3 regions of the Marinobacter sp. OP 3.4 genome follow, and region 1 is predicted to be linked to each of the others. Evidence: predicted binding sites of a transcription regulator. Region 1 holds the regulator's gene; each other region holds the start of a gene.
What was found. The regulator FliA, encoded in region 1, starts transcription of late flagellar genes. The targets are predictions, from matches to a motif close to CTAAAGTTTNNNNNNNNNNNGCCGNTAA.

Region 2: the regulator FliA is predicted to act here: its motif matches at 897-924, upstream of RO069_RS04555 (flagellin).
Region 3: the regulator FliA is predicted to act here: its motif matches at 1,154-1,181, upstream of flgM (flagellar biosynthesis anti-sigma factor FlgM).

Annotation. Positions count from the first base shown of each region.
Region 1 is NZ_JAVVLT010000014.1:65,423-67,688, forward strand. It holds gene RO069_RS02175 (protein phosphatase CheZ) at 1-349, opposite strand, end outside; gene cheY (chemotaxis response regulator CheY) at 399-782, opposite strand; gene RO069_RS02185 (RNA polymerase sigma factor FliA) at 996-1,745, opposite strand; gene RO069_RS02190 (MinD/ParA family protein) at 1,777-2,266, opposite strand, start outside.
Region 2 is NZ_JAVVLT010000027.1:46,224-48,489, reverse strand. It holds gene RO069_RS04555 (flagellin) at 1-806, opposite strand, end outside; gene RO069_RS04550 (hypothetical protein) at 986-1,501, opposite strand; gene RO069_RS04545 (HepT-like ribonuclease domain-containing protein) at 1,652-1,927, opposite strand; gene RO069_RS04540 (nucleotidyltransferase family protein) at 1,917-2,240, opposite strand.
Region 3 is NZ_JAVVLT010000019.1:9,241-11,506, reverse strand. It holds gene RO069_RS03320 (peptidylprolyl isomerase) at 1-78, opposite strand, end outside; gene RO069_RS03315 (flagella synthesis protein FlgN) at 279-755, opposite strand; gene flgM (flagellar biosynthesis anti-sigma factor FlgM) at 764-1,093, opposite strand; gene flgA (flagellar basal body P-ring formation chaperone FlgA) at 1,308-2,012, opposite strand.

The DNA of each region.
Region 1 (2,266 bases):
GCATGGCCACTTCCACCAGGTCCATGGTCCTGTTGGCGGCGTTGCTGGTCATTTCCACCACATACTGGAGCCGGTCCGACGCGTCGCCCATCTTCGACAGGGCTTCCTGCTGTTCGGCGTTCTGGGGCTGGATCTGGAAATTGCGGATGGCCTCGTGAAGGCTGCGGGTCAGGCGACCAACTTCCCGGTAAAGGCTCTGGTCCCTTACTTCACTCAGCTCATTGATCAGGGTCATGGCCCTGGCGTAGTCACCGGCGTTGACCTGTTTCACCAACTCGTTGGCCTGCTCCTTGAGTTGGCTGGTGATTTCCGGGTCAAGGTCTGGGCCACTGTGTTTATCTTCGCTCATGGGAGCACATCCGGACTGTCGGTTCTGGTTTCAAAGCGCACCCGACGCTTCACTCAATACGCTCGAAGATCTTCTCGATCTTCTCCTTGAGTACGGCGGCCGTGAATGGCTTGACCACGTAGCCGTTAACCCCGGCCTGGGCCGCCGCCACGATCTGGTCGCGCTTGGCTTCCGCAGTGACCATCAGGATTGGCAGGTCCTTGATCTGTTCGTCGGCACGGACCTCCTTGAGCAGGTCAAAACCAGACATGCCCGGCATGTTCCAGTCGGTGACCAGAAAGTCATACTTGCCGGAACGAAGCATGGGCAGCGCGGTGTTGCCGTCGTCCGCCTCATCGGTATTGGTAAACCCGAGATCACGCAGCAGGTTCTTGATAATCCGTCGCATTGTGGAGAAGTCGTCCACAATGAGAATCTTCATGTTCTTGTCCAATGGGACCTCCAGTTGGTCGTCGCCGGAATAGTGACCTGGGCCTGGCAGTTTGGGCCCGGGCAACGTTTGATCAGGCTGTTCCGCTTCCGCCGGTTACTGGGCGGTTGGCGTTATTCTAGCAGCCCTGGCGTCGCTTACCGTTTCAATGTGTTATCGCCCGGCAGGGCGTGCTGGATTCCTGTCGCTCCGGCGCACTCTTCACCGCTCCGGGAATCAGAGTGTGCCGGCATCGGACGCCTGCCATTCGGACAGTCGTCCCCGTAATCTCAGGGCGGCCTGGCTGTGGATCTGGCTGACCCGGCTCTCGCTCACCCCGAGCACGGCGCCGATTTCCTTCAGGTTCAGCTCTTCCTGGTAGTAGAGGCTGAGCACCAGCTTCTCCCGCTCCGGCAGCGCCTCGATGGCCCCCGCCAGGCTATGACGGAAGGCGGCGCCCGACACGTCATCCAAGGGATTGTCCGAAGCCTCCTGTTCCTGTATCGGCAGCTCCCCGGATTCATTGAGTTCATCCAGGGAAAAAAGTCGACCGGAGTTGGTGTCACTGAGGCAGGCGTGGTACTCCGGCAGGGTCATGCCGAGTTCCTCCGCCACTTCGTGATCCTGGGCTTCCCGACCCTCACGACCCTCCACCGCCTTGATGGCGGCGGACACGCGGCGGGCATTGCGGTGAACCGAGCGCGGCACCCAGTCCCCCTTGCGAATCTCATCAACGATGGCACCACGAATACGGATACCGGCGTAGGTTTCAAAGGAAGCGCCCCGGTCCGACTGGTACTTCGCGGCGGCTTCCAGCAACCCCACCATTCCCGCCTGCATCAGGTCTTCCAGTTGCACCGAATCCGGCAGCCGGGCCATGAGGTGCAGGGCGATTTTCTTGACCAGCGGCGCATGCTGCTCCACCAGGTGGTGGGCATTCCGCCGGCCGGTCTGATGGTAGATTCCGAGACTTCTGGCCAATGTCATGTATCCGGTTAACCCATACATCAGGATTGGATCAGGCGTTGGTGCTTACCAGTCGCTCCACGAAGAACTCCAGATGCCCCCGGGGGGACGATGGTAGCGGCCAGCTGTCCACCTGCTCGGCCAGGGCCTTGATGGCCAGCGAGGCCTTCGCCCTGGGGTAGGCATCAAGCACCGCCCGCTGCCTCTGGACCGCCTTGCGCACCGCCTCATCGTAAGGAACCATGCCTACGTATTGTAGTGCAACATCCAGGAAGCGCTCGGTAACCCGGGTCAGTTTGCCGAACAGGTGTTTGCCTTCCTGCTCGTTACGGACCTGATTGGCCAGGATGCGGAAACGATTAACGCCATAGTCCCGGTTCATCAGTTTCATCAGGGCATAGGCATCGGTGATGGAGGTTGGCTCGTCACACACCACCAGCAGCAGTTCCTGGGACGCGCGCAGGAAACTGACCACACTTTCGGAGATACCGGCAGCGGTGTCGATGATCAGCACATCCACCTGATCACTCAGTTCGCTGAAT
Region 2 (2,266 bases), on a different contig from region 1:
ATATTGCCCTGCGCGTCTGCAGTGTTGGTCAAATTAATGGTTGTACCATTGAGCGTCAGGGTGTCCGCATCATCCGCAGCACCGGTTACGTTGGCTGTCTGCCCAGCCACCGTGTTTTCTTTGGCAGTTGCTTGCAGCCCATCGATGCCGGAAGAGTTTAGTGCGGACGCCAGAGCTTTCGCGTCATCTGCTACATCGCCCAACTGAACGGTAGCACCGTCAACATCTACGGTTTTAGTAGACGCAGTCTGGTTGGCAGTAATGGCAACGGTTGAATTGAAACCTTGATAGGTACCTAGGTCGGTAGTACGAGCACTGGCAATTTCATCAATGCCAATGGTTTGCCCAACATTGGCACCAACCTGAAATTCTTTTGCTACGAAATCACCATCAAGCAGCTTCGTACCGTTGAAGTCAGTTTGCGAAGCGACGCGGTCAATTTCTTCGATTCGCGCCTCGACTTCGGCTTGGAGAGCTGCTCGGTCAGACGCACTGTTAGTGGCGTTTGCCGACTGAACAGACAGATCGCGAATACGCTGCAGGTTGTTGGTGATCTCATCCAGAGCGCCTTCCGCCGTTTGCGCCAAAGAAATACCGTCATTAGCGTTACGCTGCGCAACACCCAATCCATTGATCTGAGACTGGAAACGAGTCGATATAGCCAGACCGGCCGCATCGTCTTTCGCAGAATTAATACGAAGACCAGAAGACAAACGTTCCAGCGCCTGATCATTCATTTTCTGAGAGTTACCCAGCTGATTCTGAGCAGACAGTGATGCAACGTTAGTGTTAATACCGAGAGCCATTATGCTTCTCCTTCGACCTATGTCGTTATTTCATGGAAAAGGTCTGGCGCCCGTTCTCGTTGGGTTGGGAGCGCCGCCCTGTTGCAATGCTTAACGGCGCCCTGGTGAGTTCCTTTAGAAAAAATTTCAGGGGTTTTGTAAAGGAATGTTACACACCCCATTGTCCTGCTGAATAATCACTATTCATTGAAGATAGCGCCTTCACTGGGAATCTGTGGGCCACCCTCCTGCCCCAGCCAGTAGCGGTGACCCGGCGGCACCTGGCCATCCTCAGGACAGAGAAGGCGCTGGAGCCTCTGCGCGCTGTTCTCATCACCCACTTCCTTTAATCGCGCAATAAGACTCTGGTGTGAAGCCTGAACCAGCAGGACCCGTTCCATCAGAGACAGGAAAGCGTTCAGGTACAGCCGCAGGGCTTTCGAGTTTCGGTTGGTGCCGTATTTGCCGTTCGGGTCTGGCAAGTCGAACCCAGGTTCCTGACCTTCGGCAACGCCTATTGCAGCCACCAACGGGTCCAGCAGTGCATTCCGATAGCCCTGCCTCGACTCCTGTTTCTCGTCCCCATAGCGATCACGCATAACATTGGGAAAATACACCCGGCCCTGATCAACCAGAACCGATAGTGAAATCGCCAGTTCCTCAGATTGAACAATGGCCGCTGCATGATCCAGACGTTCAAAGATGGGGGCTGGCACCCTGGAATGAGGCCCCACTTGGTTGGATGGATGGAAGACGCGACCGGATGGGTCAGGAAAAGATCGTTAAACGGTTCAACGGCTGAACTATTCCGGCATCAAATCATCAAGGCGGTCCAGTAAACCCTGGAGGTTTTCCTCCACCACACCTCACACGATCACCGGGTCTACAACGGCATATCCATGGATAAGCATGTTTCTGAACCCAATCATTTTCTGATAGTCCGGAATCGATTCCCCCACTTCCGGGAACGCCTTGCAAAGCTTGTTCAACGCTTCGCCGATAATCTCGAACTGACGCTCCGTCGCTGATTGCAGAAGCTCATCATTCAGATAGTCCTGCTCATCCTTGTTCGCGGTGAAGCACTGAATCTTCAGAGCCGCCTCCCGGATGTCATAGAGGTATTTCAGAGCCTCAGTCTGCATAAAGAAGCCTCTGGCCAGCCAGGACAGAATCGCGGAAATAAGGATTGGTCAAAGAGGCCTTCGTGACCAGGTCAACAGGCCGATCAAACAACGCTTCAATATCCTGCTTCAGGCCGAAGAAGGCAGCCGCCTTCTCGCGGGCGCTCAGGTGGCCTTCAAACGTAACAAGAAAATCCAGATCACTGTCCGCACGAAAACGCCCCGTAGTGGCTGAACCAAACACGGCAAGGTAGGTGACGCGGTGCTTCTTGCATAAAGCGTCAATATCATTCGCCTTGTGCTTCAGGATGTCAGGTATGGAGTCAATTACCATGGAGATTCTCCGGCCACCGGGTTTAC
Region 3 (2,266 bases), on a different contig from region 1:
GGATACCCGCACCTGGGGCAGATCGTCGTTGTCAGCGGATGCGTCCTGGGCCTGGGCGGAAAGTGTCCATCCAAGCATGGCCAGTAGCAGCGTAACGGTGGCTGCGAGGCGGTTCAGGCCTGGGGCAGGGAGGTGAATGCGCAGGCGATCCATGACGAGCTCCGTTCGGTGAATGACCGCCTGAAGTTTACCAGAAACCGTGGGGCCAGTGACCCCGGTTGCCGGGCAAATTACCAATTCGTCTGGATTCTTGTAAGGCCTGATTGCCGGTCCGGAGGTCAGGCGCTGGCGAGAATGTTTCTCTGGCCAACGGAGGTTTGCTGGCCAGTGGCGCCGTAAAGTTTCTGTTGTCCGGAACTGCCACGGAAGATATCCGTCAGCTTGGCAAGCCGTGCCTGGAGGTGGCTGACCACCTTGCTGTTCTGCTGGTTCAGGGCATGGCAGTCGGCGAGGGCGGTCTGGGCCTGCTCCCAGCTCCGGTGGAGGTCGCTGAGTCCGGCGCTGCGGATAAAGCGGGAGGGGTGCCCCTGATCCGGCCGGAATCCCATTTCGACCAGCAGGTGTACCTTTTGGCGGGCCCGTTCCCGGATACTGGTCAGGAGCGTGTTTTTCTGTTCCGTTAGTGGCTCGATGGCGCGGACATCCGCATTGGCCAACAGGGCCTTCTCTTCCTCCAGCAGTGTTGCGAGTTGCCGGAGCTGGGCCAGGTCCTGGTCAAGGAGTACCTGGAGTTTGTCTACGGTGGCAGTGGCCATGGTTTACCTCACCCGAAAATGCTTTTATCCATCTCAAGCATTTTCTGGGCCACTTTCTCCGCATCCACCTTGTAGGAACCGTCCGCCAGTGCAGCGCGAATCGCTTCCACGCGGCTGTCGTCCACTTCCGGGTAACTGTCCAGTTTCTCTCCCATCTGCCTGAGCTCCTTGGCCTGTTTGCTCAGGTTGACGTTCTCGCCACGGGCGGACTGGGCCTGCTTGCCCGACTGTTCGGCGGGCGCCGGCTGGTTGCCGGTTTTGGTGTCAGTGGCCTTGTCCGTGGTGGTTTTGGGGGAGTTAACCTGATTGTTGCCAATGCCGTTAAAGTTAACTGCCATGACGATACCTTCTCTAGCTGCTTGCCGCTCCATGGCGGTCGAAATTTGGGTCTTGCCCGTTTATCGACGGGTTTAGCCCTTTCTTGAGTAAAACTTTGTTCATCTTTTGTGGCGACGTGAACCGGTTCACCGTTGGTCTCTTCCCGGGTGGCTGCCAGCGGCAACCGGATGCCTGTCCCGGCAGATTCTTGCCGCATACTGTCCCCGCCGAATACTACATGGCCACTTCAACCCGACCCGGTGCCACTACCCGGGCCCGCAATGTCCGGGACGAGGACAGGTTTTCCACCAGCACCTGTTCGCCGATCCGGGCATTGGCCAGTGCCTTCCCCCGGGTGCTCACGGCGAATCCCTGGTTACGGGCCGTGATCATAACATGGTCGCCCCTTGCCACGGCATCCGGCGTGATCACCAGGTGCGGCGTGAAGGGGGTACCGGCCCTGACGGAACGCTTCATTTCCAGTCCGACCAGGTTGTCCAGCCGGGTTATGGTTCCCTGCCGCACCGAGTTCACCTGCACCCGCTGGGTGGTCACCATGGCGCGGGTAATCCGGTCACCCCGGTTCAGGGGCCTGGCGGCCACGAAGGCATCGCCGTGGATCTCAAGGGATACCGACAGGTACATCCGCCATGGTCGCTCACCCTGACAGGACACCAGCAGGGAAGGCTGGGTGGTCTCCATCGGATCGCTGCTGAACTCAACGTCGATCCGGTCGTTCGTGCAGGGGGCCAGCTTGAGTCGCGGATCCAGGCTGCCGAGGGTAAAGCTTGCCTCAAGTCCTTCGTCCTGCTGCTGGCGGACAAAGTCCTCCATGAAGGCCCGACCGGCGGCCAGGATCTCATCCGGACCCGTCGAGTCAGCCGCCAGGGCGGTATTGCCGCTGATGGCGATAAGGATGATGGCGATTAAACTGCGCATTTGGCCGGCTTTGTCCTATGCTGTCTCGAAAGGTGCCAGGAAACGTGGTCGGCGGTGGCGCTGGGCTCTGGCAGAGGCTCTAAACTTTCCCGGATACCAGCCGTTACACAACTCAGCCCCGGGCGACGCTACAATGCGACGACTGAGGCATTAAGGAATGCTGGACCGTCGGATCCTTGTCGCTCCGTCCACTTTCCTGGCCATATACCAATAAATAAGCAACTACTGTGCCCGGTCTGCCCTTGAGGACTCTC